Regions from separate parts of the Pseudoalteromonas sp. S2893 genome, predicted to be linked through region 3. Evidence: predicted binding sites of a transcription regulator. Region 3 holds the regulator's gene; each other region holds the start of a gene.
The links. The regulator sigma-54, encoded in region 3, starts transcription at its own class of promoters, with help from an activator protein. The targets are predictions, from matches to a motif close to GTTGGCACGNNNNTNGNNT.

Region 1: the regulator sigma-54 is predicted to act here: its motif matches at 3,863-3,881, upstream of CWC04_RS17975 (ferritin-like domain-containing protein).
Region 2: the regulator sigma-54 is predicted to act here: its motif matches at 5,015-5,033, upstream of CWC04_RS10015 (amidase family protein).

The regions. Positions count from the first base shown of each region.
Region 1 is NZ_PNCY01000056.1:667-11,124, reverse strand. It holds gene CWC04_RS17985 (TonB-dependent receptor plug domain-containing protein) at 1-1,272, shown strand, start outside; cyclic di-GMP riboswitch class I at 1,463-1,546, shown strand; gene CWC04_RS17980 (hypothetical protein) at 1,597-3,333, shown strand; gene CWC04_RS17975 (ferritin-like domain-containing protein) at 3,378-3,821, opposite strand; gene CWC04_RS17970 (LysR family transcriptional regulator) at 3,995-4,933, opposite strand; gene aceK (bifunctional isocitrate dehydrogenase kinase/phosphatase) at 4,951-6,669, opposite strand; gene CWC04_RS17960 (DUF4124 domain-containing protein) at 6,870-7,349, opposite strand; gene CWC04_RS17955 (DUF3413 domain-containing protein) at 7,432-8,928, opposite strand; gene CWC04_RS17950 (YejL family protein) at 8,934-9,146, opposite strand; gene yejK (nucleoid-associated protein YejK) at 9,209-10,225, shown strand.
Region 2 is NZ_PNCY01000015.1:188,091-198,548, reverse strand. It holds gene CWC04_RS10045 (catalase) at 1-783, shown strand, start outside; gene CWC04_RS10040 (ankyrin repeat domain-containing protein) at 884-1,345, shown strand; gene CWC04_RS20000 (hypothetical protein) at 1,442-1,564, opposite strand; gene CWC04_RS10035 (alpha/beta hydrolase family protein) at 1,737-2,603, shown strand; gene yddG (aromatic amino acid DMT transporter YddG) at 2,624-3,544, opposite strand; gene CWC04_RS10025 (TetR/AcrR family transcriptional regulator) at 3,720-4,373, shown strand; gene CWC04_RS10020 (putative 4-hydroxy-4-methyl-2-oxoglutarate aldolase) at 4,377-4,859, shown strand; gene CWC04_RS10015 (amidase family protein) at 5,206-6,414, shown strand; gene CWC04_RS10010 (gamma-glutamyltransferase family protein) at 6,411-7,985, shown strand; gene CWC04_RS10005 (sulfite exporter TauE/SafE family protein) at 7,982-8,806, shown strand; gene CWC04_RS10000 (pyridoxal-phosphate-dependent aminotransferase family protein) at 8,810-10,039, shown strand; gene CWC04_RS09995 (allantoate amidohydrolase) at 10,054-10,458, shown strand, end outside.
Region 3 is NZ_PNCY01000010.1:147,017-157,474, reverse strand. It holds gene CWC04_RS06340 (zinc-dependent metalloprotease) at 1-1,306, shown strand, start outside; gene mgtE (magnesium transporter) at 1,353-2,711, opposite strand; gene CWC04_RS06330 (HPr family phosphocarrier protein) at 2,971-3,243, opposite strand; gene rapZ (RNase adapter RapZ) at 3,284-4,129, opposite strand; gene CWC04_RS06320 (PTS sugar transporter subunit IIA) at 4,149-4,601, opposite strand; gene hpf (ribosome hibernation promoting factor) at 4,606-4,893, opposite strand; gene CWC04_RS06310 (RNA polymerase factor sigma-54) at 4,921-6,420, opposite strand; gene lptB (LPS export ABC transporter ATP-binding protein) at 6,490-7,215, opposite strand; gene lptA (lipopolysaccharide transport periplasmic protein LptA) at 7,212-7,760, opposite strand; gene lptC (LPS export ABC transporter periplasmic protein LptC) at 7,750-8,304, opposite strand; gene kdsC (3-deoxy-manno-octulosonate-8-phosphatase KdsC) at 8,301-8,852, opposite strand; gene CWC04_RS06285 (KpsF/GutQ family sugar-phosphate isomerase) at 8,853-9,824, opposite strand; gene CWC04_RS06280 (calcium/sodium antiporter) at 9,827-10,458, opposite strand, start outside.

The DNA of each region.
Region 1 (10,458 bases), on a different contig from region 3:
CGTACCGATGAATACCGTATTTTAGAGGGCAGCGAATATGCTTATCGTGATTACGACACCCTTGATGGGGTAAGTATTTATAGTGGTTTAAGTGGCGGTGTAGGCTCTGAAGATGCCTCTGGCGGTACGCAAGGTTTTGGTGGTTCTTCGCCGGCATCATCGGTTGATGAGTCACGCGATGTAATTTCGTTTTACCTTGATGCAGAAACCTACCTAATTGAAGATGTCATTTTATCAGGCGCACTGCGTTACGATAATTACAAAGGCTTTGGCGACACAGTAAACTTTAAGCTTGCGGGTAACTGGGCAATTACTGATGATGTGTCACTGCGTGGTGCATTAAGCTCAGGCTTTAGAGCGCCATCAATGCAGCAATTGTATTTTAACAATATCAGCACACAATTTGTTGTGGCTGAAGACGGCTCATTAGTTGCTGAAGAAGTAGGTACATTCAGAAACGATTCAACCCTTGCACAAAGTTTAGGTATTCCAAAACTTAAAGAAGAAAAATCGCAAAACCGCAGCTTAGGTATTGTCTACAACGTTACGGATAACATTAATGTTACTGTGGATTACTACTCAATTGATATTGACGACCGCATAGTAATTAGTAACCGTTTAGGTAAAGGGCTTTCTTCAAGCCTAGATGCTGCATTAATCAGCTCAGGCGCAGGTGCAGGGCAGTTTTTCTTAAATGGTGCAGATACCGAAACTTCGGGTATTGATTTTGTAGCTACTTGGAATACCGAGGGATTAGGTGGCACGCTTGATTTTACTTTAGCAGCTAACTTTACTGAAACTGAGGTGGTATCGTTATTTACACCATCGGGCTCAGGGCTTGAAACCGTACCGGTTGAAGATGTTTTCTCTGATCAAGAAATTTCAATTATTGAAGAGTGGCAACCAGAAGATCGCATCAACTTAAGTGCGCTTTACCAGCGTGGTGATTGGACTGTAAACCTTTCACTTAACCGTTTTGGTGAATACACAGTAGAAGATGGCGGACGCCAAACCTACGGTGCAGAAATTTTAACTGACGTTAAAGTTAACTACTTCGTGACTGAAGATTTATCTGTAAATATTGGTGCAAATAACTTATTTGACGTGTACCCAGATAAAAACACCATTGGTAACTCACGCTCGGGCACAATTGTAGACTCAAATGGCAATACGATTGTAAGCAGCGATGGGGTATTTGAATACTCTCGCCGTTCAGCGCCATTTGGCTTTAATGGTGCTTATTACTACGTAGGCGCAGAATACCGTTTTTAATAAATAACACTCCCTTATGTTATTTAAGTTCAAAGGGCCGTAAGGCCCTTTTTTTGTAACTTACTAATTTCGAAGTATATTGATTTTTTACTAATGATTTATTGCTTTTTATGCTTGACATGGAGTACTAAAGGATTAGAATCCGCCGTGTTCTGATTGTTTTTCGAACATGCAGAATAAAATTTATTAACATTAATTTCGGCAAATTCACTGAAAGGTGAAGACGCAAAATCTCCGGTCTAAGGGCTTAGCCTATGATAGCGGGATCGCCTCATACAATAAATTGTATGCAGTAAAGCGTCATGCCATCTCATTGGAGATCGTATGAGTATGATGAAGATCAAATTACTACTTACCCTTTTATTAATATTTTCATTTAATATTAATATTGTTTCAGCAGATACTGCTATAAAGTTCAATGGCGCCAATAGTTTTGCTAGTTTTGATGTTTGGCAACCTTCGGGCCCGTTTAAAATAGTAGTGTGGCTTGGTGAAACTCCTAGTGACCCATCGAAGAAAACCTATCTACTTTCTAACTCTGATACAAAAGAATTTGTATTATTTAATCAGTCAAGTGTACAAATCAAGCTTGGTGATAAGTATCCCGGTATTTGGAATAAACTAAACTTCTATCAAACACGTTTTCTAGAAATTACTGTAAAAAATGGAGAGTTAATCGCTTCCGATGGGCTAAAAAGTTTTTCAGTTAAAAAAGACTTTATTGACCCTACAGATGTATCATTTAATTGGCTATTTAGAAGATCTAATAAGTTTTCCGAAGGTTCTCTCCAGGGCCTAGGGTTGATAGATCTGAATAACTTTGAGAATAGCCGCAATTTTGGGGTAAGTGCCACAGGTGAGCCACAGTTAATTTCCGCAAAGGAAGACTCATTTTTTGAATTTCACAATATTACACCTGCTGATTTAATAAGCGGTTTAGAAGTTCCTAATCCTAACGTCTCTGATGTAGATAATATTTCAGATTTAGCGGATATGATATCCACTAAATATCCAGGTAACCCAATGATTAACAAGACATCAAATACAGGCAATGAGTATGCTTGGAATGGCTATTACTGGTTACGAACTTACCTACATTTTTACAGTGTAACTAATAAGATCGAGTATTTGGATTTGGCTATTGAACTAGCGAATAAAATGCTTAGTGATACGGATATGACTCGAAATAGAAATAGCTTCTCTCCAACAAATAGTTATAAACGGGCTCCTAAACTTTTTTTAAATGAACGAGATAAAATTGCACCAGGGTGGGAGAGGTCACTTAATGATTCAAGTATAACTGTATTAACAGATGGTATGATTTTGAATGGTATTATGCGTATAGTCGATACTATTAGATCTGAAAATTTAACAGATTACTTCACTTTTGCTGATTTTTATACATCAAGTGCCCAGAGAATTGTAGATAGTCATGAAAGCTCATACAGCATAAGTAAAAACCCAGCGATCAAAGGGAGTTTTTATTATGTAAACCTTTATAATGATAATTATGGTGATTCTGGATTGTATAGTAATCCTTTAGCACATAACCATAATCTGACCATGGCAACTGCGATGTTATACTTAGACAAATGGAGTGATAGGCCTGATTTTTATAAACCCAAAATAATGAGTATTATAGATTTTTTCACAGATAACCTAGAATACCATAATGATGGTACCTGCACTTGGAACTATAACTGGGACAGACGCGGAGAATCACATGAAAGATATGAAGATATTAATCATGGTCATATTGATGTCGGTTTTTTTGTTGTTGCAGAGCGAGAAGAGTATTTTAACAACTTAGATATCATGAAGTGCTTAGCAAAAACTGCCGTTGAACGGATTGCTATTGGCCCAGGACCTATACCACAATTTGTAACTGGCGAAGGTATAAGTCAAAAAGGTGAACAAATTGCATTTTCTTATGACTGGCGTGAATTATCTAAATTTGAGCCTTCAATTATAAGTCGTTCTAATAATATTATGAGACATGCAGTAGCTAGTCCCACTTGGTTTAGACAATACGCGGCTCTAGCTATGACCTTAGAAAATTAAATTTAAAATGGCTTAGTTACAACATAACTAAGCCATTTTGAGACCTAATGCTTTTGCATACGGCTCATTTCGGTGTGGCAGCTTTGCATCGTTAGCAAGGTTTTCGCTAAGGCTGCTTCACAGTCGGCTGGCTGTGGTTTATCCATCGCTGCTTTAATTTCTTCAAGGGTTTTATCTTCTACCTCTTCAAGCTCTTTAACGTATGTTTTATCGTTATGAGAACTAAACGAAGTGAGTAGGGCTGTGTAAGCTCTGCGTGCTTCTACAGCAAAAGAAGAGCCGTCTTCACGCTCACCTTTTTCGTTAACAGCATAAGGTTGTAAGCGCTCAACACTTACTTTTCGTGCGTCAATCATGCGTTGAAATAATGCGCCAATGGCTGGGTCTTCAACTTTCTCTTGCGCTTTTTGATAAAAATCAATGCCACTGTTCATTACTTGGATGATGTCAGTAATATGAGTTGCTTCTGTTCCTTGATGGGTATTCATAATGACCTCTCTTTACATGAATTTAAGTTTCATAGTAACTAAAGCAAAGGCCATTCCAATTCCATTTTAATTTTTAACTTGTTGTAATTATTGATTATTTCTTTATTTAGCAAGCTGCAAGGCTATTTAAAATAAAATAACCTCGCAAATTTTACATGGCTTTTGTAATAAGGTTATTTAAGCTCATCCGCCACTTCGGCTACTTTTTGGCGTAACCAAATATGACTTGCATCACGATGCAGTAAAGGGCTCCAAATCATATCTAGTTCAAAAGGCGGTATAGGAAAAGGAGGCTCTAAAATTTTAAGGCCTGCATCATCTAAGTAAATATTGGCAGCCTTTGAAGGTAAGGTCGCCACTAAATTTTGCTCTTTTGCTAAATGAATGGCTACGTGGTAATTACGGGTAAACGTGGCAATATTTCGGTGTTTACCAAAATGGGCAAGTGCTTCATCTACCCAACCTAGCTTTTGTACATCTTTAGGGTCCATCCCTACGCCAACCCCAAAGCCGGTTTTACTTACCCATATATGGCGGGCTTTTAAATAGCTGTCTAGGCTAAAGTTTTCGATAATTGGGTTGTCGGCTTTTACTAAGCAGCAAAAGCTGTCTTTCCATATACGTTTATGATGAAAAGATTGCGGAAGGTTTTCAAAGCGGTTAATTGCCATATCCACTTTACCATTTTCAACATCATGAAATGTTACATCACTAGGCGTAAGTATATCTAGGGTTGTATCTGGCGCTTCTTCATGAAGTTTACTTAAAAGCTTTGGCGCTAATGTACTGGCTGCATAGTCACTGGCCATTATTCTAAATACACGTTTACTTTGGCTGGCTTCAAATTCGCGATTAGGTGCGAGGGTTTCTTCTAGGGTCATTAATATACCGCGAATAACCGGTTGTAGCTCTATAGCACGCTCTGTGGGGACCATACCTTCACTAGTACGTACCAAAATTGGATCATTAAACAAGTTTCTTAAACGCTTAAGGCCGTTACTCATAGCTGGTTGAGTAATACTTAACTGGTTAGCGGCGCGGGTTACATTACACTCACGTAATAGGGTGTCGAGGTAAACCAGCAAATTTAAATCTATTTTACTTATGTTCATTGTGTGTCCTTTAACGCTTACCAGTGATGAATAAAGCGTTGTGCTGTCGGGTATGGGTATATGTGACTAACATGACCCTTTTTTATATTTTGCTGAGCTTGCTTCCAAAAACTAACATCAACAAGCTCGGGGTGTGTACTGAGCAAAAACTGTTTGTACTTTGGGTTTGGCATAACAAAGGTACAAAGTTGCTCAGGAAAAACATCTTGCGGCGCAACTGAGTAGCTTTGTTCATCAGTTAAGTAATCATCATAGCTTTTGGCCTTAGGTAAGGCCCTAAAGTTCATATCTGTTAGGTATTGAACCTCATCGTAGTCGTAAAAAATAATGCGCTTGTGTTTGCTTACCCCAAAGTTTTTAAGCAGCATGTCGCCTGGGAATATATTTACCGCAATCATTTCTTTAAGTGCTTGGCCGTACTCTTCTATTGCATCGGCAGCACTTTCTTCGCTGGCGTTTTCTAAAAATAAATTAAGCGGTGTCATGCGCCTTTCAATATATAAATGCTTGATAATAAGCCACGGGCCTTCAATTACCATAGATGAGCCAATGGTTTTATGTAGCTGCGCCAGTAAATTACTATCAAAGCGTGCCAAAGGAAATACGACGTTAGAGTATTCTATGGTGTCGGCCATGCGGCCAACCCGATCATGGCTTTTTACCAGTTGATAGCGTTTAAGCACGGTATCGCGGCCAAACGGTTTGCTTTCGCCAAACTTATCTTTAATGACTTTAAATACATAGCCAAAAGAGGGCAGCGTAAATACCATCATCACCATGCCTGGTGTGCCTGGCGCTATAATAAAGTTATCGTCTGAGTGAGACAAGTGATGTAAAAATTCACGGTAAAACTCTGTCTTACCTTGCTTATGAAACCCAATGGCATTATAAAGCTCAGCAAGTGTTTTATTAGGCATAAGTTGATTTAAAAATCGCACCATAGCTGAGGGCGCATGGGTTTCAACCATAAAATAAGCCCGTGCAAAGCCAAAAATAACCCGCATTTGCGATGATTTAGTTAATAGCGCATCGAGGTATAAGCCTTTATTTTCATGGTGCAGTACTGCAATAATAAAAGGCTGCACACCGCTTTGAGAGACCACACGGCCGACTATGTAAGCTGCTTTGTTACGATAAAAAGGCGCATGCAAAATATCAAAGCGCATTTGCCAAGGCTGGTGGTGAGTGTCGGGCGCTTGTTTGTAAAATGCCTTTACGAGCAAACGTATATCCCGCTCTAAATTTACAAACGGGGCTTTAAAATCAAAATGCTCAATAATGCGCTTTATTGTGGGCTTTAAACCATCCACCACTGGAAAGTAGCTGCGGTACTCTGCCTCAACAGGAATGGCAGGGGCATCTTTTAATGTGGCTTGTACAAATATAAAGTCGTTATGGAAATAGCGTCTGTGGTACAAACGGCAAAATACTGAGTTATAAAATGTTTCGGCAAGTTCAGCTTGAGGGTGAAAGCATAAAAAGCGCTGGTACAGTATTTTTACTTCAAGCCAAAGCTGCTCATCTAATTGCTCAGTTAACTGTGCTTGTTTTAATGCTTTAGTGGTTTCGTTTACTCTGTCATCGTAGTAACTAATACGCAGTTTACTAATTTCATTAATTTGCTGCCAATCGCGATTTGCAAAGGCAAGCGGGGCTTGGGCGGTGGTTTTTTGAAACAGCTGATAATGCTTTTTAAAACCCGTTAAAATTAATTCAGCTATGTGGCGTGGCTGCATAAACACTCCTTAAAAAAGTGTATATAACGATTTTAGTACAGCATTTATAAATGTTAGTGGTGCTGTAGTGTTATACACGTTAGAGCTTTAACTCTATAGTTGTTAAGGTTATGTTATTTTAAGTTTAAAACCAAGATAAATATTCTCAGTTTTTATACTTTTAGCTTAAAGCATAATTGAGTGTGATGGCAAAAGCTAAGTTATTGGTAGGAAGCTATTTTTTTCTCTAACTTTTTAATGCGCTTTTCAATTTCGGTGGTTTGCTTTTTATGATCTTTATTTATTATTTTTAATTGCTTGGTAATATCTTTGCTAATTAACTTTTTGTCCTCGTCATCTAAAATACGGTTGAGGCGCTGTTGTTGGTTGTATTCTGCGCGGTCTTTTTTACGTTTTATAATCGCTAATTTATTAGTATTACTTCTCAGCTCTGCTTGTAGGTCAAGCACGATCCGTTCGCGCTCTAATGCGTTTAGTTCTTTTGTGTAATCTTGCGCCGGTGCAGTATTAATTCCCGATACTGTATTAATTGTGTAGGCGGTAGCGTTATCGTTACAAGGGAATTGCGAAAAAATAGTGCCGTTTTTTGTCACGCATTTATAGTAAGTTGTGGCATTTTTCGCTTGAAGAGAAAGTGGGCATACCATTACTGCGCATAAAAAAAGTGTGTGTTTTTGCATTAAGTTCATCCCTGAGCGTTTACTATGATTTAGTAAATATAACCTAGCTTGGTGTTATAGCAAGCTAGGTTAAGGGATAGGGCTATTGTGTGTAGGTTTTTAGCTTTTTAATACTTTGTACTAAAAACGGGATATCGAGGCTTTGCTCAATAGAAAAACCTTCAGCGGCAGATATATTTTTATAGTTACCGTCTGAATCTATTAGCGTAATTCTATCTTTTTTGTAAGCAATAACTACGCCTTGCGAGTAATTAACGCCAGTGTCCGTTTTTTTCTTATACAGGTTTTCACCTAGCATGGTTTGTTTAACCACAGACTTACAGTTTAAGTATTGGCCTACACTGGTTGCAATAATATCACTGGGTTGAATAAGTCCATCTACCTTGGCTATTCGCTTATCTGAACTGTATAACACCGATGATGTAACTACTTCCGAGCTATTATTAGCTAAGCTAAACGCAAAAATATGGGTATCGTCACTGCGAGGAGCCGGATTATCTTCACCTTTAATGATTTTAATTGCGCTGTTTGAATGCGCTTGATCGTTTATAAAGTTTAGCTGTTCAATTCCAGCAAGCTCTATGCTTCTGCGCTGACTTTGCCACGCAGGTAAGGTTTGCTCTGATAAAATAGCCATTTTATAAAAAGAAGGTAAGCCATACACCAAACTAAACAAGCTATCGCCATGGTGTGTCGGCTGTAAAAACTGATCAGTTTTATGTAGGTTGCTATGCTTAGCAACAAAGCGTTTTAACTGCTCGTTGCTATCAAATACAAAAATATCGACTTGCTGCGCGGTGTAATCTTCACATTTTTGCATTGGAGCAGGTATTTGGTAATTAATATTTTGGTTATTAATTCTTACATTGTGAGCTTGTTTATAGCTTTCAATGTCGAGCAAATCATTTTTTGCTAATAAACTTTTAGCGGTCGTAGGGTACGACAGCGGTAGAACGTTATCTTGCTTCGTTATATCAAACTTTAAATTTGCATCTGCCCAAATGTGAATACTGTGGCTAAGTGCAAAACATAATACTAAAAACGAGCTGGCAAAACGGGCAAACTTAAGTTGTTTTAAACGCGCTAAGTGCTGCCACGTATAGTTACTTACAACTAACTGGAAGCCTAAAATGAGTAAAACAATCCCCCCGGCTAACAAGGTAGTAAGGGCAGGCGAGCTAGTTAGACGATGCCACAGTAAGGAAATGATTTCCGGTAGCGCAGAAGAGCTTAAATGATAGCCCAAATTAACGTATACATACGCATCAAGCGTTAAAATAGACGCCCCAAGCGTAGCAATAACGGCAGCCATACCTCGAATATGTCGAGGGTAGGGAAACACTAAGCTTAAAGGAAATACCGTCAGCACAAATGCTAAAAAAGCGATAAAGCTCGTATGGCTTAACCACGTCACTAACATATAGGTAATACCCATAAAGCTAGTTGGCGGTGAATCTGCAAATAAAAAGCTTAGGCTAATAAAAAGCGCTAAACCAATATTTGCAAAAGTGAACCAGTGGCCCCAACTTAATAACTGACTCGCTTTTGACGAAAACTGATTGTGCTGCGATAAATTCATATAATTTATTTAACCGACTGAGCAAGTGCTTTTGCAAAGTTCTCAGTTACGGCTTGTCTTTTCCCTGCAGGTACATGCTCTTTTAGGATATGCGTGATAGAATTTCCTAAACACATAAGGCTTAAATCAACCGGCGCATTGTGTTGCGTTAGCACATCAATGAGCTGATCGACGATTTGTTCTACTTCTTCATTAGAGTATTTTGATAAGATTGGCATCAGTTGGTTCAATAAAAGAGTTATATTCTCGTATTTTAACACCAGAGGCGTGAAAAACAAAGATGACAACAGACGTTAAAAAATTAGTCGTTCATTATGTAGACAAAAAAGACGACGATACGCAAATTCACCTACGAAACGATGAAATGGTGATAAACGATAAAGTCGCTGTTTTTATCGAACAACTTCATCATGCATACAACTCAAAGCCAGGTAAAGGTTACTGTGCATTTAGTGGCGATAAAAACAGTGTTGTAGCCTCGGCAATGCAAAGCTATCGTAATGACGAGTTAGGCTTTTGGCACATGACCGAGCAGGCATCTACTGTTTTAAAAGAAGAGTTAGATAAATATGCTTTTAGCGAAACAGGCTACTTAGTATTTTGTCATTATCAGTATGTGGCTACTGATTACATGCTAATAGCTATGATCAATATTAAAGAGCATTACAGCATGACCTCTGAGCTTGATTTAGCAGCGTCGCGCCACTTAGATATATCGCGCATGCAACTAGCTGCACGTATCGATTTAACCGCGTGGGATACTCAAGCTGAGGACAATCGCTATATCTCTTTTATTAAAGGGCGAGCAGGTCGAAAAGTAGCAGACTTTTTCTTAGACTTTTTAGGTTGTGAAGAGGGCATAGACCCTAAACAACAAAGCCAAGTGATGCTTAATGCCGTTGAAGACTATTTATCGGAGCAGTCATTCGATAAATCAGAAAAAGACGAATTACGTAAGCAAGTATTTGACTACTGTAACGATTGCGTGACCACGGGTGAAGATGCAAGCGTTACTGAGCTCTCGGCTACGCTAACGAAAGGTGACGATAGTCCGTTTGATAACTTTTGCAAAGAGCAAAGCTACGACTTAGAAGACTCTTTCCCGGTCGATAAAAAAACGGTGACCAGTATGGTTAAGTTTTCGGGTTTAGGGGGCGGTGTTAGTGTTAGTTTTGAGCGTAAACATTTAGGTGAGCGCGTAACTTACAATGAAGCGACCGATACACTGGTTATTAAAGGCATTCCACCAAACTTAAAAGATCAGTTACAGCGCTTTATGGAAAATGAAAGCGAATAAACTCATTTGATCTAGTTAAAAGCCGATTTAAGAGCGCGATATTTTTATCGCGCTTTTTTATTACCTTTAATTTAGTTTTATTAATGCTCTAAAGCGCAGCGCCTCTAAATCTCTTCGAGGATAAATCCTTTATTACAGGCTTTGCCCGTCACACCAACAAGTTGTGCGTCCAGAAGTAAAAATAGCCACGATGCTAAATTTAAGCTGCAGGCGCAAAGCTAGCTTGCGCGAGA
Region 2 (10,458 bases), on a different contig from region 3:
GCTAAAGAAGTAAACGAAGTGCAAGGTAAAGACTTCCAACACTTAACACGCGACCTATACAGCGAGATTGGTAAAGGCAACTTCCCTAAGTGGGATCTATACATTAAAACCCTTGATCCGTCGCAGTTAGATGACTTTGACTACAACCCATTAGATGCAACAAAAATGTGGTTAGACGTTAAAGAAACTAAAGTAGGCACCATGACCCTAAACCGTATGCCAACTAACTTCTTCCAATCTACAGAACAAGTTGCAATGGCACCGGCAAATGTAATTCCGGGTATTGAGCCATCTGAAGACAGACTATTACAAGGGCGTGTTTTCTCTTACGCCGATACGCAAATGTACCGCTTAGGTGCTAACCACCAACAATTGCCAATTAACCGTGCAAAAGTTGAAGTGGTTAACTACAACCAAGACGGCGCAATGAACTACGGTAATACAACAAGTAACGTGAACTACCAACCAAGTCACGAAAACGTTGCAGAAAACCCAATTGCACGCAGAAGTAACACAGAGCTAAAAGGCTACGTACAACAAGCAGCAATTAAAAAGCAGCAAAACTTTGCTCAAGCGGGTGTACTTTACCGCAGCTTTAGCAAGCAAGAGCGCACTAACTTAGTTAACAACTTAGCCGGCGATTTAGGCAAAGTGAAAGACAGCAAAGTTATGCACAAAATGCTTAGCCACTTCTACAAAGCAGATAGCGAATACGGTACACGCTTAACTAACGCTGTAAACGGCGACATGAAACAAGTTAAGCAACTAGCCGCTAAGCTTTAATATTTTACCCAACCTGTAAGTTATTGAGGAAAGCCTAGCTTTCCTCTTTTTTAAAAAGGTAAACAGTATGCGTAAATTACTTATTATATTTACTTTAGTGATGAGCTTTTCAGGCTTTGCCAATGAGCCACAAAGCCCTGTAACGGAACAAAGCACCGCCCAGTCGCAATACGACAGCTTACTTGCTTATTACTTTGCAGCCGCACGCACCGACGACACCGCCGTAATAACGCAATTTGTAGATGCTGGCATTCCTATTAATAGTTACAACAACAAAGGTTACACCGCGCTAATGATTGCCACCTACCACGGCAATAAAAATACGGTAAACACCTTATTGCAATTAGGCGCTAATGCCTGCCTTGAAGACAACCGCGGTAACACAGCCCTAATGGCTGCCATATTTAGAGGCGAATTTAGTATAGCTAAAACACTTGTAGGCCTTGATTGCGATAACGCACATCAAAACAAAGCCGGTCAAACAGCCGAACAATTTGCACAAAAATTTGGCCAACAAAAAGTGCTCGATTTATTAGCACAGGTAAACAGTAAATCTAATTAATCAACTTTTAATATACCCATTTGCCCGTTATTGTTAGTGACAATAAGGCTACATTAGCAGCCAATAACCAGGCTTTAGCAAAATAAGTAGTACCCTTTAGTTATTTAAACCTTCCTCTCGCCCCATTTCATCGGGGCGTGGTTTAATACCAACGCCAATAAATAGTTGATCTATTTTACCTGCTAAAACAACGCATTTCTTTGTTGTAATTAGCGTCAAGTGAGCAACTATTTACAGCAATTTACACCTAAACTGAATTGCTTATTCGACGTAAAATTTAGAACATATAATTGATAGGGTTGGTATAAACAATGCTTTCCCCTCTTGCCGATACTGGTCTAACCAGATATTATTTTTACCTGTGTACTTTATATGGGAAATAATAATTCTAATGACCGCACCACACTTTGAGCACACCACTATTACCTGTAATAACAGGCAAACCCTAAGCGCCCGTGTATTTACACCCACCAGCCCTATTAAAGGTGCGGTGATGATTGCCCCTGCAACCGGTATAAAGCAGCAGTTTTATGCAAACTTTGCTACTTACTTACAGCAACATGGCTTTGGCGTTATTACGTTTGATAACAGTGGCATTGGCCAATCGCTTAACCGCAGTATTAAAAAAAGCAAAGCCAGTTTACAAAGTTGGGGTGAGCAAGACATGCCTGCGGTACTTGAGCATTTGCAAAGGGTATTTCCTAATACGCAATATCATTTAGTGGGTCATAGCGCCGGCGGGCAATTAGTGGGGCTAATGCATAACGCTAACGAGCTAAGCTCCGCGTTTAATTTTGCTTGCTCGTCAGGTAAATTAACTAATATGAGCTTAGTGTACCAGGTTAAAGCGCACTTTTTTATGAATGGAGTTATACCCCTTAGTAATGCCTTGTTTGGTCATACTAAATCGCAGTGGTTTGGCATGGGCGAACCCCTACCTAAAGGCGTAGCTAAACAATGGCGAAAATGGTGTAACGCCCAAGGGTATGTGCAATCAGCATTTGGTGATACCGTATTTCAACACTGTTACAACACGCTTTCTATGCCCTCAATATGGGTTAATGCTACCGATGACGATATTGCTAACAATGCAAATGTTGCCGATATGCTCTCGGTTTTTCCTAAATTAAAAGCACAAACCCTAACCTTAAACCCACACGACTATGGTTTGAAGGAAATTGGCCATATGAAATTTTTTAGCAAAAAATCTGACGGATTATGGCCACTTGCGCTTAACTGGCTAAACAAACACAGTTAAAAAAGGATGCGTTTACACCGTTAGTTTACGGCGTTAATTTGCTTTTTAACTGGTTTTTCACGCGTTACGAAATAGCATACGAGTGAGCCGCCAGTTACCATTATTACTCCTTGCCAAAACGAGGCACTGAGGGTAATTGATAAATAAAGCGCCGAAATAATCGCCGAAAAAACCGGCGTAAAATACGAAAGCGTACCAAGCAACATTAAGTTACCGCCAATAATAGCTTGGTTCCAAAGAGCATACCCGCTGCCAACAACCACACCAGCTAACACAAGCGTTACGGTCGCGTGCAGTGTAAAGGTCATTTTTGGCTCGTCACTTAATCCATACAACACCCATAAGCTTAGTGCCGTAGCGATAAAAAACAGCACAATGGCATTTTGCCCATTGCTATTTTTTTGAGTAATTACACAGTAAACAGACCAAATAAAAGGTGCTACAAACGCCAACAAGTAAGCCGTTGGGTTACTGGCAAAATTACCCATAATACTGTTAAGAGATAACCCGCTATCGCCACCAACGCACCAAGCCACACCAAAAAAAGCGAGCAGCATACCGGGGTAAATCCAAATACTTACTTTACTACGGTTAACTATAATACTGAGCAAAATGGTAAGTGTGGGCCATAAATAATTTATAACTGCCATTTCTACCGCTTGGTGGCGATTATTAGCAAGCCCTACAAACAGCGCTAAACACACCTCGTAAAGTGCAAATAAAGCAGTGCCCCAAATAATATAACGCTTATTAAACCCAGCAAACTTGGGCCGCCCCATTACCAAAATTAAAAACAGCGCGCTAACACTGTACATAAGTGCCGACCCACCTATAGGGCCAAATAACTCCGAAACATCCCTGAGCAGAGCCACTAAACAACTCCATAATAAAATAGCGGCAATGCCATAAAGCGTGTATTTATGATTAGAAAAAAAGTCCATTAACTACCTAAAAGTACTACTTATGTTTGACGTTACGCTAACAGTAATTAATGGGTTAAACAATTGTTGCTCATCATTTATTGTTATAAAGATGTTTTTGGCCTGCACTTAAGTGTTTGACCTTTTGGTCAGTAAAGTTACAATCATTCAACACGTTAAAAACAGCATCGCCATAATGAGCACACAAACAAAGCCAAATAAAAAAGAACTCACCCGAGTAAAAAACCAAACATTAATACTCGATGCCGCCGAGCAGTTGTTTTCTCAGCTTGGTTACGATGGCACCAGTATGAGTATGGTTGCCAAAGAAGCAGGCGTTCCTAAGGCCAATATTTTATATTATTTTAAAAGCAAAGACGGCCTATACGAAAACGTAATAGACCGCATTATCGCGCACTGGAACTTAGGCTTAGATAACGTAACCCCTGAGGACGACCCTGCACATGTGTTGTATCACTATATTAAAAGCAAAGTCATACTTGCCGTAAACCAGCCGCTGCAATCACGTTTATTTGCCAGTGAAATACTGCGCGGCGCTCCTTATTTGCAAAACTACTTTAGAACCAACACACGCCCGTGGGTAAAACAAAAGGTAGACGTGTTTCAGGCCTGGATAGATGCAAACAAAATGGATAATGTTGACCCTTACCATTTATTATTTACCATTTGGTCAACTACGCAGTACTACGCCGATTTTCAGGCCGAAGTGCTACTGGTAATGAACAAATTAGAATACGACGAAACCGATGTGGCACAAATAACGCAATCAACTGCCCACATAATTTTAAAAGGTATTGGTTTAAAAATACCTGAGCACAGTGAGGCTTAACCCATGGATAATTTTACCACCCCAGACTTATTTGACGATCACCGCAATAGCGTACAAATTGCCGACAGCGGCCTGCGCCACTTTGGTAAAAAAACCACATTTAGTGGCCAAGCAATTACCGTTACCTGCCCAGACGATAACTCGTTTGCCGCCGACATACTGCATGAAAACGGCAAGGGTAAAGTACTGGTTATTGATGGTTTTGCTAGCAAACGCTTTGCTTTTATAGGCGATATTATGGCGGAGCGCGCGTTAAAAAACGGCTGGGAAGGCGTGATTATTAACGGCTGTTGTCGCGACATTGAAATACTTGCCACTATGGATTTACCGGTTATGGCACTGGGCTCAACCCCGCGCAGTACATTAAAGCGTGGCTTTGGAGATAAAAATCAAACAGTGACCATGCTTAGTACCACAATTAACCCTAACGATTGGCTATACGCCGATGTAAATGGCTTAATTATTAGCCCTAACGCATTACTATAAACGCCACACTTGCAACCAAGTTGGTGCAATCACGCACCAACTTGGTGTGTTTTCACCTCTAAATTACACCTCCTTTAATACTTATATTTTTATAAATATCTGCTAAACCCCATACAAACCAAATAAAACCTGACCGAACGGACAGCTTTATTGCATTTGGCATTGCTTTTGCTTAGCTTTTAGGCAATATAATAGCTAACCGATTAAAAAGCGGATCAGGCTCTGTAAAATAAAAATAAGATGTTACGCAGTGGGCTGAAAAATAATAATAACTAATTCGTCTTTTTAATCACCCTAAATCTGATTATAACCAGTTGGTCAGATTTACTTTATAACGAGTGGTGATATGAGTACCAAAACACATAATAATTTTACCGGTATTTTTTGTGACCATGGCCCTAACGCATGGCAAACACAAACCCACGGCAAACTTGTAAATAAGCGCCTTGCAGTAAAAGATGTATTTGCTGTTAAAGGCGAGCGCAACAGCGCAGGTAGCCCAAGCTGGTTTAAAGCAGCAAAACCTGCACAGCAAACAGCAAGTGCCGTAAACAAACTAATGAATGAAGGTTGTAGCTTTACAGGCTTTACCCATACCGATGAGCTGGCCTACAGCTTAGAGGGCAATAACATTCACTATGGTGCAGCACAAAACCCAAAACTTAAGGGCCATGCAAGTGGCGGCTCAAGTATGGGCTCGGCTGCAGCTGTAGCGGCTAACCTAGCCGATATTGGCTTAGGTACTGATACTGGTGGCTCTATAAGGATACCGGCAAGTTATTGTGGCTTATTTGGTATAAGGCCAAGCCATAACGTAATTGAAAAAGATGGCCTAATACCGCTAGCGCCCCCATTTGATACCATTGGCTGGCTTACGCAAAATGCAGAGCTGCTAAGCGATGTAGGCAATGTACTGTTACCAAATCAAGCTATTAATAACGTTGATACTTTAGTTATTTGCGAGCCATTATTTGAGCTGGTTGACCCTGTTCTACAAGCCCCACTTAAACAATTGCTTGAAAAAACCAAACCTTATTTTAAACACCATAAAGAATTTGAACTGCCTAACAGCAGCTTATTAAACGAACTGGCTGACAGCTTTAGAATACTGCAAGGGCGAGCAATCGCAAAAACGCATAAAGATTGGCTTCAATTGCCAGGGCAACTTCCCCAGTTTGCTCCGGCAATTGCGGCACGTTTTAACATGGCGCTTGCCCTAACCGCCCAAGAAGAGCAAGAAGCACTAAATGTACAAACCCAGTGGCAAACACTAATCGCTAAAAACCTAAACACAAACAGCTGTTTATTTTTGCCAACCACACCCACAACTGCACCTAAATTGGGCGCCGACACAAGCGCCTTACGCATGCAAATAATCACCTTATCGGCCATTGCGGGCTTGAGCCGCTCGGCGCAAGTACACTTACCATTGGCTAATTTAGAAAATGGCCACCCGTATGGGTTTTCATTAATGATGAGCCACGGCAACGATAAAAGCCTACTTGCCTGCGTACAACAATTAGCTGCCCATTTTAAACAGGACACACTTGTATGAGCACACACAACATTGCCTTTACTGCCCCGCATTTTGCTGCAACCGAGGCAGGCACCTTAATACTAAAACAAGGCGGTACAGCCACCGAAGCCATGGTAGCGGCAGCGGCTGCTATTAGCGTGGTATATCCGCATATGAACTCAATTGGCGGCGACAGTTTTTGGCTTATTGATAACCCAAACCAAAGTATACCCACTGCCATTGATGCCTGCGGGCGCGCACCAAACGATATAAGCGCCTATAGCAATGAGCCACACATACCAGAACGCGGCGGTTTAAGCGCATTGACCCAAGCTGCAACATTACGCGGCTGGCAAAAAGCCCTTGCGGTAGATGAGCACGCTGCTCTTTCGCTAAGTACTATTTTAGCCCCAGCCATAAAGCTCGCGCGCGAAGGCTTTACAGTATCTAAAAGCTTGCAAGCAGGCTGCGAAAAGCTTGCCACCGCTTCAAACACTAACGCTGCCTTTAAAGAACTTTACATACCTAATGGTAAACCGCTGCAAGCGGGCCAACATTTTAAAAACCCAAAACTTGCCAGTACCTTTGAGCACTTAGCCGAGCATGGCTTAAACGCCTTTTACCAAGGCCCTTTAGCAGAGTCGTTTGCAAACGATTTAGCTGCCGCAGGCAGTGCAATTACACGCGCTGATATTGCCAATACGCAGGCCGATTTAGTAACGCCGCTCAGTGCTAATTTATCGGGCATACAGTGTTATAACTTACCCGCCCCCACGCAAGGCGTGCATTCTCTGCAAATAATTGGCGCTGTTAATAAACTAAAACATTTAGCCAAAACAGAGGCCGATTGGATGCACTTAATTGTTGAGGCAACCAAACAAAGCTTTACTCACCGCCCTACACTTTGGGCAGACCCAGATGCGCTAGGCGATGATTATAAAAACGCATTAACTGATGAGCGCTTAAATGCGCTTGCCAGCAATATAGATATGAGCCAAGCCAAGCAATGGCCATTTAATGCAGAGCCAGGCGATACCGTTTGGATGGCAGCACGTGATAAAAACGGCCAACTAGTGAGCTTTATTCAAAGTGTTTACTGGGAATTTGGTAGCGGCATTTTGATGAGCGAAGGCGGCTTTGTGTGGAATAACCGCGGTTTAAGTTTTAGTTTAAATAGCAACGATGCCAATGCCTTAAAAGCGCATAAAAAACCGGCTCATACACTCAACCCTGCTTTAGCAAAATTTGACGATGGTAGACGCCTTGCCTACGGCACCATGGGCGGCGAAGGCCAGCCACAAACACAAGCTGCAGTATTTAGTGGTTACGCATGGCGTAATAAATCAATTGCCCAAGCAGTAAGCGATCCGCGTTGGTTACTAGGGCGCACCTGGGGCGATACAAGCACAAATTTAAAGGTAGAGCAAAGCTTAGTAATTCAAGTTAAACATGAATTAAATCAACGTGACCACGACTGGGTAAGCGTTGATAATAACAATGAAATGATGGGTCATGCAGGTGCCATTTTAGATACGCCTACCAGCCTTGAAGCAGCCACCGATCCTCGTTCAGATGGTCGCGCAACAGTAACTACAGCAGGAACACAATGACAGAAATAATAAATCAATGGCCGATTATAGCGGCCTTAATAGCAACCGGTATTTTTGCAGGTATTTTAGCAGGCCTATTTGGTGTAGGCGGCGGCATAGTAATTGTGCCTGTGCTGTACTTTTTACTGCAAGGCTTTGGCGTAAGCCCTGAGTCGGCCATGATGATAGCCACAGCGACATCGCTTGCCACCATAGTGCCTACTTCTATTTCGTCGATTCGCTCGCACCATGCTAAGGGCAATATCGACCTTGCTTTAATTAAATACTGGGCCCCGTTTATTTTGGTAATGGCCGTTATATGTAGCTACTTAGCTCATTCTATACGCGGTAATGCGTTGGTACTTATGTTTGCCTGTATTGCCATTTTAGTAAGTTTAAACATGTTATTTAGAGCCGGCGCGCCTGCCCTTGTTAGTAAATTACCAGGTAAATTTGGCCAAGGCATTATGGCAAGTATTGTCGGTGGTTTATCGGTAATGATTGGCATAGGTGGCGGCACTATTGGCGTACCCATGCTAAACGCGTTTAACGTACGTGCCCATGTTGCCGTTGGCACCGCTGCTGTATTTGGCTTATTAATTGCGCTACCGGGCGTTATTACTTTATTAAGTATTGGTACTACACCCACCGATGCGCCGCTTGGCACGTGGGGCCTTGTAAACCTACCTGCTTTTATACTTATTATTCCGCTTACTATTTTGTTTGCCCCTATTGGCGTAAAAATTGGTAGCAAGCTAGATCAAAAACAATTAAAACGCGCCTTTGCCGTTGTATTAATGATAACGGGCATTCGTATGCTTATTCAGACTCTGGGAGCCTAAAACATGTTTAGCGACACGCAAATTCAAACTTTAAATCCGCCACAGCGATTACTCATGGGCCCAGGCCCAATAAATGCAGATCCACGCGTGCTACGTGCTATGTCGGCGCAGCTAATTGGCCAATACGACCCAGTAATGACCGGTTTTATGAACGAAACCATGGCCCGCTATCGCGAAATTTTTAAAACCAAAAACGAATGGACCATGTTAGTTGATGGCACATCACGCGCGGGCATAGAAGCCGTTTTATGCTCTATTTTACGCCCAGGCGATAAAGTACTGGTGCCCATTATGGGCCGCTTTGGCCACTTGCTTGCTGAAATAGCCGAGCGCGTAGGCGCAAAAGTACACACCATAGAAGTCCCGTGGGGCGAGGTATTTACGCCCGAACAAATAGAAAAAGCCATTGTTGATGTAAAACCCCATGTACTTGCTATGGTACAGGGCGATACCTCTACAACCATGAACCAACCCCTTGAACACATTGGCGATATTTGCCAAAAACACGACGTATTATTTTACTGCGATGCCACCGCTTCGATTGTAGGTAACGATTTACCCGCCGATGAGTGGAAGCTCGATGCGCTTTCGGTTGGATTGCAAAAATGTTTAGGTGGCCCGTCTGGCTCTGCTCCTTTAACACTGAGCGATAAATGCGCCGATTGGATCCAAAAGCGCAAAAAAGTAGAAGCGGGTATTCGTACCGCGCAGCATACCGACGGCACCGAGCCATTTGTACGCTCAAACTACTTTGATTTAGGCATGATCATGAATTACTGGGGTGAAGAGCGCCTTAACCACCACACCGAAGCCACCAGCATGCTGTATTGCGCATCAGAATGTGCTCGCATTGTTATTGAAGAAGGCGTAGATAACTGCGTTGCCCGCCACAAGTTACACGGCGATGCCATGCTAACGGGTATTCAAGCGCTGGGCTTAAACGTATTTGGCGACTTAAACCATAAAATGAACAACGTAGTGGGTGTGTATATACCCGAGGGCATTAATGCTGACCACGTACGCGGACAAATGCTAACCGACTTTGGTATTGAAATTGGCACCTCGTTTGGCCCGCTGCATGGCAAAATTTGGCGTATTGGCACCATGGGTTACAACGCCCGTAAAGATGCCGTATTACAAACATTGGCAAGCCTAGATGCCTGCTTACACGCCAACGGCTATAAAGGCCCTAAAGGCGAAGCCGCTATTGCCGCCCTTGCCCATTATAAATAAAAAAAGGATTTAGCATGACGATTGCAAGCCCCCTCCATGAGCCATTATTAAACAGTGAGCTGGCTAATAAATTTGCCGCGCGCGCGTTATTGCGCTGTAAAACGCTCAGTGGCCTATCGCAAATGCAAGGTGGCATTCACCGTGTGTATTTATCTAAAGAGCACAAAGAGTGTAACCGTGTCACTGCTGAATGGATGGCTGAGGCGGGCATGCAATCGTGGCAGGACGAAGTCGGCAATTTATGGGGGCGCTTAGCATCATCTAACCCAAACGCTAAACGATTAATTATTGGCTCACACCTAGACACCGTACCAAACGCCGGTGCATTTGATGGTATTTTAGGGGTGTTACTGGGGATTGAAATAGCCGCCCTTGCACACACGCTTAAGCTTGATTTACCGTTTCATTTAGATGTAGTG
Region 3 (10,458 bases):
ACTTGGCTCATTGCGTGTACGCCAAGATATTTTAATTGCAGAAGCCCTCGGTGCGCCTTATTTAAAAGGTAACGAGGTGGCTAAAAATTTACAGGCAATGGCACTTGATAGGATTCGCCAGTTAAGTGCACACGAAATTGGCCATACGCTGGGCATTGCACATAACTTTGCAGCCTCGGTGGGGGATAGAGCGTCAGTTATGGATTACCCGCACCCACTACTTGGCTTTAACGAGCAAGGCGAGCTTGATGTAACCCGCGGCTATGCAAGCGGTATGGGCGTATGGGATACCCAAGTTATTAAATATGGTTACAGCGACTTTACTCATCAAGATGAAAGTGCTGAGCTTGCAGCAATATTAAAAGAGAACAAAACGAAGGGCCTTGAGTTTATATCTGATAGCGACGCACGCGCAAAGGGCGGGGCACACCCTACAGCGCACTTATGGGATAACGGTACTAACCCAACGCAAGAGTTACTTAGAGTGCTTGATGTACGTAAAAAAGCGCTTTCGCAATTTGGTATTAACAACATTAAAACGGGCGATGCACTCTCGCAGTTAGAAGAAAAACTCGTGCCGCTTTATTTATTTCATCGCTATCAAGTAGAGGCTGCAGTTAAGCTAATTGCGGGGGTTAACTACGAATACGAAACACGTAACAACTCACCTGCTAAGGGCGCACAAGTGGTTGCAAAAGCGCAGCAGCAAGCGGCGCTTAGTGCTGTTTTAACAACATTAAAACCGGCTAATTTAATTTTGCCTGAGTCGGTGTTAGCGCTTATTCCGCCAAAAGCGTATGGCGAGTCTAAATCGCGTGAAAGCATAACAGGGCGTACGGGTTTAACACTTGATGCGATGGCCTTGCCAGAAGTAGCTGCGCAGCATAGTTTATCGTTATTATTAAACCCACAGCGTTTAAATCGTTTAGCTCAACAACAAGTACGTAATTATAATTTTTACAGCTTAGATGAGCTGCTAGAGCAGCTTTACAGCCAGGTGTTTAATGTGTCATCACCTAATACAATGAAAGGCAAAATCACCCAGCGGGTGCAATTTTTAACTGCAAAAAATATGGCTGATTTAGTCACTAGTGACAAGGTAAGCCCAGAGGTGCAGGCGCAGTTACGTTTCTACTTGGTAAAATTAAGCAAAGAGTACAATCAAAACTCAATGTTAAGTAATACCAGTGTAGGAGAAAGTGCGTTTAAACAGTATTTAGCAGAGCAAATAAAACAGTTTTTAAAAGTAGGTAAGTGGCCTGAAAACTTCAGTGGTTTACCAATGCCACCGGGCTCACCAATTTAATTATATGTTTTAGTGTGTAGTGGCTACTTAACCTCAGTTCAGGTTGTTAAATAAGTAGCCACGTTGCGGTGCCTAAAAAGGCAAAAATACCGACAATATCAGTCACCGTTGTAAGTACAACACTACCGGCAAGTGCAGGGTCTATATTCATTTTTTTCAATAAAATAGGAATACATGCGCCAGCAACACCAGCCACTACGAGGTTCATAAACATTGCAAATGCGAGCACGCCGCCAAGCATAAAATCCCATTGCCAAAGCGCAATTACACTGGCTATAAGTATTGACCAAATAACCCCGTTTAATGCGCCTATCGCCAGCTCTTTAGCCATTAAAAATCGTTGGTTAGTTTGGTTAATATGGCCCACGGCAATACCGCGAATAACCAGAGTTAAAGATTGGCTACCTGCTACACCACCCATTGAGGGCACAATGCCATTGAGTACAGCTAAAATAGGTAATATATCTAAGGTGCTTTCAAAAAAGCTGGCCACAAAGGCGGCAGCTAAGGCTGTGAGTAAATTAACGCCAAGCCATACTGAGCGTTTTTTCGAGCTTTTTAAAACAGGTGCAAAGGTGTCTTCTTCATCATCAAGACCGGCAAGGCTTAATAAGCTGTGCTCTGCATCTTCACGAATAACATCAACAATATCATCAATGGTGACACGCCCAAGCAAGTGGGCGTTATCATCGACTACAGGGGCCGATATCCAGTTATGGCGCTCAAATAACTGAGCAACTTCACTTTCATCCATCGAAATAGGGATAGACTCACAGTCTTCATCCATTAAATCTTGAACAATTTTTTCAGGCGGATTAGTTAACAGTGTACTAAGTGATAATGCACCTAAAAAACAGTTATGTTTATCAACAACGTATAAATCATCGGTGCCCTCTGGCAGCTCACCGCGTAGCCTAATATAACGCAGCACAACATCAAGTGTAACGTCTGGGCGAATGGTCACCGTATCGGTGTTCATTAGCGCGCCTGCTGAGCGCTCTTGGTAAGATAAAGCTTGTGTAGCGCGTTCGCGGTCTTGCGTATCCATAGCGCTAACCACATCTTTGTACACGGTATCAGGTAGGCTACGTAGGACTTCACCTAAATCATCGTGGCCCATATCCTCAGTGGCCGCGGCAATATGCTCAGGTTCCATTTGTGCAATGATACCTAAACGTACATCTTCAGAGAGCTCTTCTAGCACATCCCCTTGCACATCTGGGTCAACCAGTTGCCAAAGCATGCGTCTAATTTTATGCGGAGAGGATTCAAGCAGCAATGCTGTATCACAAGGTGCTGTTTTTGCTAGCATGCGTCTTACTTGAACAAATTGCCCACTATTAAGTGATTTAGTCACTTGTTTTAATTGCTGTAGTGGATAGTCTTGTTCAAACGCTTCTGGCATTGGCATCCTAAATATTTTTGTGTAATGGAAAGGTGTTTAGTAAGTGGTGTTGCCCACTGTCATTTTCTTTATTTTTTGTGCTAAACCCAATGCTGGGACTAAATTAGTGTTTAAAATTAAGTAACCAAATTTAGCAGGGGCATGGCTTTATTACTCTAAATTAAAGCATTAAATTAGGCGAGTCGGAATACCCTAACTTACTAAATCTTTATAGTCTGGCCTGATAAGTCTTTAACTTATAAGGCTATGGTGCTTTAAATTATTCTTGTTCGTTAAATCGTTGTGCAATTAATTGCCCAACCGCATGCAAAGCTTGCTCTGAATCAGGGCCTTCACAGACTACTTTAACTTCTTTACCTTTACTGCTTTCAAGTAGCATTAAAGCTAATACGCTGTCGCCTGCGGCTTCTTTATCATCTTGGTGTAAGGTGATTTTAGCATCAAACTGCACAGCTAATTGCGCAAGGACCGTTGCCGCTCTGGCGTGTAAGCCTAATTTATTTTTTATTAAAAATGTGTCTTCACAGCGCATAAATTACTATACCTAAACTGAACAGGTTATTATTTTAAGGTTACTTTTCTTGCTCACGATGACGAATTTTGACATTCGGATGCGTCATAGCAAAGCTCTCACCAATGGCTTGCGCTAAATAAACCGAGCGGTGTTGACCACCAGTACAGCCTATTGCAATAGTGAGGTAACTACGGTTATTACGCTCTAAGTGTGGCAACCAAGTTTGTACAAAGGTTTGAATTTGCCAAGTGAATTTTTGCACTATGCTGTGATTTGCCAAAAAATCTTTTACTGGTTGATCAAGGCCCGTAAGCGGTTTAAGTTCAGGCTCCCAGTGGGGGTTTGGCAAAAAGCGAGCATCAAAAACATAATCAGCTTCTTTAGGTATGCCGTGTTTAAAGCCAAACGATTCAAACGTTACAATAAGTTGCTTATCTTTTTTACCCAGTATTTTTTCGCGAATTGACTCTGCTAATTGGTGCACACTTAAATCGGTGGTATCAAGCATAAAGTCAGCGCGCGTTACGAGTACATCAAGCAGTTCTTTTTCTTTTTTTATTGCTAAATCAAGCGGCAGTGAATCGATGGATAAAGGGTGTAATCTGCGTGTTTCTGAAAAACGTTTGATCAGTGTTTGATCATCACTATCTAAATAAAACAGTGTGGGTTTAGCAAAGTCAGGAAGGTACTCGAGAATATCGTTAAATTCGTCTTGTTCTTTGGGGATATTACGAACATCTATACTAACGGCTATTTTGTCATAGTTATCTGAAACACTTCGCACTAAAGAGGGCAGTAGGTTGACCGGAATATTATCTACGCAATAATAGCCTAAATCTTCAACCACGCGTAAAGCAACCGACTTACCTGAACCAGAACGGCCGCTTATGATAATTAACTCCATTTATAGCCCTTAGTATTTACTACGATTGATCAACAATTACTTGATACAGCTCTGCATCGGTTTTAGCACTACGCAGCTGTTTACAAAATTCTTTGTTGCTCAGTTTATCAGCTATGGTTGCCAGAGTCTTTAGGTGCTGTTGGTTATCGCCATCTGGTACGATGAGTGCAACAAAAATATCAACAGGGCAGTTATCAATAGCGTCAAAGTTAACAGGCGTGTCGCTAACAAGTACTAAAGCCAGCGGCTCTTCTACGCCACCCATTCTGCCATGAGGAATGGCGATCCCCCGGCCAATACCAGTACTGCCTAGCTTTTCTCTGCTTGCCAGCGCATTAAGAATATCTTGTTGTGGTAAGTAGGGGAGCTTTTCATGAGCAAGCTCACTGATAAACTCTAAAATTCTTTTTTTACTACTAAAAAGGACCGCAGCTTTGCTGCAGTCCTGGCATACTAATGTACTTAATTTCATAATATTAGTGTCTAGCAAGCTTCTCTTTATGTTTTATGACTTGACGATCGAGCTTGTCAATCAACGAGTCTATAGCGGCATACATATCTTGGTGCTCTGTTGAGGCAAATAAATCTGCGCCACTTACATGAATAGTCGCTTCTGCTTTTTGGTTGAGTTTTTCTACATCGAGAATGACATGCACATTGCTAATATGATCTGAGTGCCTTTCTAGCTTTGCAAATTTATTATTTACATAGTCTCTAAGTGAATCAGTTACTTCTACGTGACGACCAGTTAGGTTTAGTTGCATAAGCATTTCCTCTTTGTTTTTTACGTCTTATATCAAACTCTTTCTCTGATTTGACGGTGGAATAGCTAGCGATTCACGGTATTTTGCTATTGTGCGTCTAGCTACTTTAATTCCTTGCTCTGCCAATATATCCGCAATTTTACTATCACTCAATGGTTTAGCTGAGTTTTCCGCGGCAATTAGCTTTTTAATTAGGGCACGTATTGCGGTTGATGAACACTCTCCGCCGTTTTCAGTGCTTACGTGGCTTGAGAAAAAATACTTAAGCTCAAAAATACCACGTGGCGTATGCATATATTTTTGCGTAGTAACACGCGAAATTGTCGATTCATGCATTTCTACCATTTCAGCAACATCGTTTAAAACCATTGGCTTCATGGCTTCTGGGCCATGTTCAAAAAATGCCTGTTGCTGTTTTACAATACAGTTAGTTACCTTAAGTAGCGTGTCGTTTCTGCTTTCAAGGCTTTTTATAAACCATTTAGCTTCTTGTAAGTGAGAGCGAATAAACTGGCTATCACCACTTGATTTTACGGTACGAGACATAGCCGCGTACTGACTATTTACGCGTATTTTTGGCATGCTATCTGGATTTAGCTCTACCACCCAGCGGCCTTTTATTTTTTTAACCGACACATCCGGTATTACATACTCAGACTCTTCCCTTACTATTGTATCTGCAGGTTTTGGGTTGAGGGTATGTATTAGGGTCATGACCTCTTTAAGCTCGTCTTCTTTAAGCTTAGTCTTTTTCATTAATGTACGATAGTCGCGTGCCGCTAATAGATCAATGTGATCGGTTAAGATCATTTTAGTTTGTTCTATAAAAGGGGTGTCTTTATCAAACTGGTTTAGCTGAATACACAAGCACTCTTGTAAACTGCGCGCGGCTATACCTACAGGGTCAAATAACTGAATACGCTTTAAAACGGCTTCTATTTCGTCAAGTTCAACTTCAACTTCGTCATCGTTTTCTTGGTTAAAGCTTTCTAAAATTTCTTCGCAACTTAGCGTTAAAATACCCGAGTCATCTACAGCTTCTACAATGGCAATAGCAATGGCTTCGTCAGTTGGGCTAAAAGGAGTAAGCTGAAGCTGCCACATTAAATACTCATGTAGCGTTTCAGTAGAGGCACCTTGATAAATAGACTCATCTTCTGGCATTGGGCCTGAGGATGCAGCAGGGGCTGCGCTCATGTACTCATCCCAAGTTACATCCATTGCCATATCATCGCTAATGGTGTCTTTATTTAAAGCTTCGCCACTGTCTTGCTCGTACTCGCTGGTTGTATCGTCAGCCGATGCGCTTACGGTTACATCATCCGTATCTGCTTTTTGTTCATTTTTTCCAGCCGACTCTTCCGTGTAATCTTGCTCTTCTACTTCTAATAGCGGGTTGCTATCAAGTGCTTCTTGTATTTCTTGCTGGAGATCCAATGTACTGAGCTGCAGCAAGCGAATCGCTTGTTGCAATTGTGGAGTCATTGTAAGTTGCTGGCCCATGCGCAGCTGTAATGATTGCCTCATGTATCTCTAACAATCCTTTTATGTTGTTATAATTAATATTAGCAGATGCTTGTAGGTGTGGCTTAAATGTTACAGCCTAAATTGCTCGCCTAAATAAACATCGCGTACAGTTTTGTCATTTAATACGTGTTCTGGGGTGCCAGATGCAATTAGCTCCCCATGAGAAACAATGTAGGCTTTTTCACAAACATCAAGGGTTTCTCTTACATTGTGATCGGTAATTAATACGCCAATGCCACGGTTTTTAAGATGTTCTATTATTTTCTTTATATCTAACACTGAAATCGGATCAACACCAGCAAAAGGCTCATCCAATAAAATAAATTTAGGGTTCGCTGCCAGTGCTCTGGCAATTTCTACACGGCGGCGTTCACCACCAGAAAGCGCCATACCTTGGCTATCGCGAATATGCTGAATACTAAATTCATCAAGTAAGTTGTTAAGCGTTTCTTCTCGCGCGGCTTTATTGAGCTCTTTACGCGTTTCTAAAATCGCCATTAAGTTTTGATAAACTGTCAGCTTTCTAAATATTGATGACTCTTGCGGCAAATAGCCAATGCCTAAGCGGGCGCGGCTGTGCATAGGTAATAACGTAATGTCGTTATCATCAATAGAAATTTTGCCTTTGTCGCTAGGTACTAACCCTACAATCATATAAAAGGTGGTGGTTTTACCTGCGCCATTAGGGCCCAATAAGCCAACAATGCTGCCGGCTTCTACCTCAAGGCCTACATTTTTTACAACTTGGCGGCCTTTATAGCTTTTTGCTAATAGTTCTGCTTTTAAGGTGCTCATGGTTGACCTTCGTTACCTGTTTTTTCTTTAATTTTTGCTTCAACAGGCACTAAAATTGTGTGGACACGATCCGTAGAGTTTTCGTCTTTTTCTGCGCTAATAAGCTGCTGCTGCATATCGTAGGTAATACTTTTAGCATTAATTTTTTGACCGGCTTGTGCGACTTCAGCATCGCCAACAAGCGTTAAAAATCGCTTTGCTACGTCGTAACGTACTTCGTTTGCACTGGCACTCATTACAGTACCATCGTCTTGTTTTTCTTCGAAGTAGGCTGGGCTGCCAGTGGCAATAAGGAGTTGTTTGTTATCCCCTAAGTCTTCACGTTTATGTACTTCGAGTCGGTCGGCTGTAATTTTGCGATTACCATGCACAATTTCGACGTTCTTTTCAAAAATACCTACGTTTTCTTTAAGTTGGCCTTCTTGACGGTCTGCACTAATAGAAATTTGATTTGCTGGCGGTTGAGCAGCAGGCTCAGCAGCAGAGGCGCTAAATGCAAGCATTAGCGATGGGATAATAAGTATTTTAGTGAGTTTATTGGTCATAATATATTGTTCGCGTATGGTTAATTAGTTTTATTACTTCGGTTTTTAAATCGGCTTCAAGGCCTTTCCCGACAATTTTTAAATTAGGCCCAGTGACAACCACTGGTTGCTCAGAGCGCATTGTTAGCGCTTTAATGTCGACTTCGATGTTATCGGCATTGATGTTATCTATCATGGCATTATCAACTAAATTTTTAGCAACCACGTTGCCTTCTAAAATAAGTTGTTTATCTTCGTAAAGCGTTGCTTCGTCTGCATTTATTCGCCATGTTTGCTTTTCGTTATACAAGGTGAAAATAGGTTTTTCAAAAAATGTAAAACCAAGCTGTTGGTACAGCTCCATTTTAGCCGCAGTGACTTTATGGCTTATTTTACCTTGCTCGTCATAGGCTGTTTGCTTAAGCTCTATAGCGGTGTAATCGGGCTTTGCAATTACTTCAGGTTCTTGCTCTGGCGCTACATTGGTTTGGGTAAAATAAGGGTACCAAAGCCAAACCATACAGCCGATGAATAACGCACTGAGTATAACGCGTGCTGCATTCATGAACTGGTGCCTTGTGTTGTAAGCGCTATGCCGTTCTCTAGCATAAGTAAGTCTGTGAGCTCTCTAACGGCGCCAAAGCCGCCAGGCATTTGCGTAGTGTAATGCGATAAGCGCTTAATTACTGGGTGCGCATCGTTTACTGCAACGGCAAAGCCAACGCGCTCCATTACTGGCATGTCAGGGCCATCGTCGCCAATATAAGCTATTTGTTCATCAGTTAACTTTAAAGTGTTTTTGAGTTCTTGATAAGCAATAAGTTTGTCTTCTTGGCCTTGATAAATGTGCTGCACAGTTAAGCTGCTCATGCGAGTTTGTACTATTTCTGAGTGACGCCCCGTAATGACCGCAACTTCAAAACCGCTATTAATTAGCGCTTTAATGCCAAAACCATCTTTTGTATTAAATGCTTTTAATTCTTCGCCTTGGTTGCCGAGGTAAATTCGGCCATCAGAAAATACACCATCAATATCGCATATGAGTAGTTTTACTTTTTTGGCGCGTGCTTTGGCATCATCGCTTAGCGGTTGATAGAGATCTTCAAATTGCATTTATAATACTCCTGCTTTTAAGAGGTCTTGCATATTTAAGGCGCCTATTGGCTGGTTTTTATCATTGACCACAATTAAACCATTAATACGTTTGTTTTCCATTATGTTTAGGGCTTCAGCTGCAAGTATATCGGCCGTGGCAGTTGTGCATGATTTGGTCATAACCTGGCTAATAGCGGTGCTATGTATATCAACTCTTTGCTCTAAAATACGGCGTAAGTCACCGTCGGTAAAAAGGCCGGCAAGCTGTTGATTGTTATCTACAATAGCGGTCATACCCAGCCCTTTGGCTGACATTTCTATTAACGCGTCTTTAATTGTTTGCGTTACACCTATAATAGGGGTGTTTGTGCCGCTGTGCATTACATCTTTTAAAGTGAGCAACAATCGCTTACCTAAACTGCCGCCAGGGTGAGAGAGTGCAAAGTCATCGGCGGTAAAGCCGCGGGCTTCTAAAAGCGCAACCGCCATTGCATCACCCATTGCTAAAGTAGCTGTGGTGCTTGCTGTAGGCGCTAAACCTAATAAACACGCTTCTTGTTCTACTTTTATGCATACGTGCACATCGGCAAGTGTAGCCATAGTAGAAAGCGGGTTACCCGTCATAGATATTATTTTTGCACCAAGGCGTTTAAGCACCGGAATAATATTAAGTACTTCGCTGGTTTCGCCCGAGTTTGATATAAGCATAACCACGTCATTTTTGGTTATCATGCCTAAATCACCATGGCTTGCTTCGCCAGGGTGAACAAAAAAAGCAGGGCTGCCTGTACTTGCAAGGGTAGCAGCAATTTTATTACCAATATGGCCTGATTTACCCATGCCAATAACAATAATGCGGCCTTGGCAATCAAACATGAGCTGACACGCACTATGAAAGTTTTCGTCAACGTATTGTGTAATATCAGCAAGCGCTTGGCGTTCAATGTTTAATACGCGTAAACCTTGCTCTATAAAATTTAGTTGTGCCATTGTTACCCTACTTGACTAAAAATATAACCTTGGTACGCCAAAAATGCGATGAGTAATAGGCCACCTTCTACTCTATTGATACGCTGAGAACCTCTAAAGTTCAATGACATAATAATAAGCGCAAGGGTAGCACCTAACATAATAAGTATGTCGCGGTTTGCAAGTGACGGGTCAACCACTGATGGGTTAATAATACCTGCAAGCGGTAATACCGCTAAAATATTAAATATATTTGAGCCCACAATATTACCTAGGGCTAAATCATCTTCGTTTTTAAGTACACCCGCTACAGAAGCTGCAAGTTCAGGCAAGCTTGTGCCAATAGCGATAATGGTTAAGCCAATTACTAAGTCGCTTAAACCAAAGTATTTAGCAATATCGACTGCTGAACCAACTAAAAAGTGTGAGCTAACAGGCAATAAAACCATGCCAACAATTAGCCATAAAACGGCTTTTTTAGTTGGTACATCGTTAGGAACCTCATCGCAGGCTTCTGAAACAAAAGGGTCATCTTGATTTTTTGCGCGCAAAGAAACCACAATCAAGCCACCAATAAACACAGCAAATGCAACTAGCAACGCCAACCCTTCGGTAAGTGAGAAGTAGTTGTCTGAAAATACATACCACGTAGCCA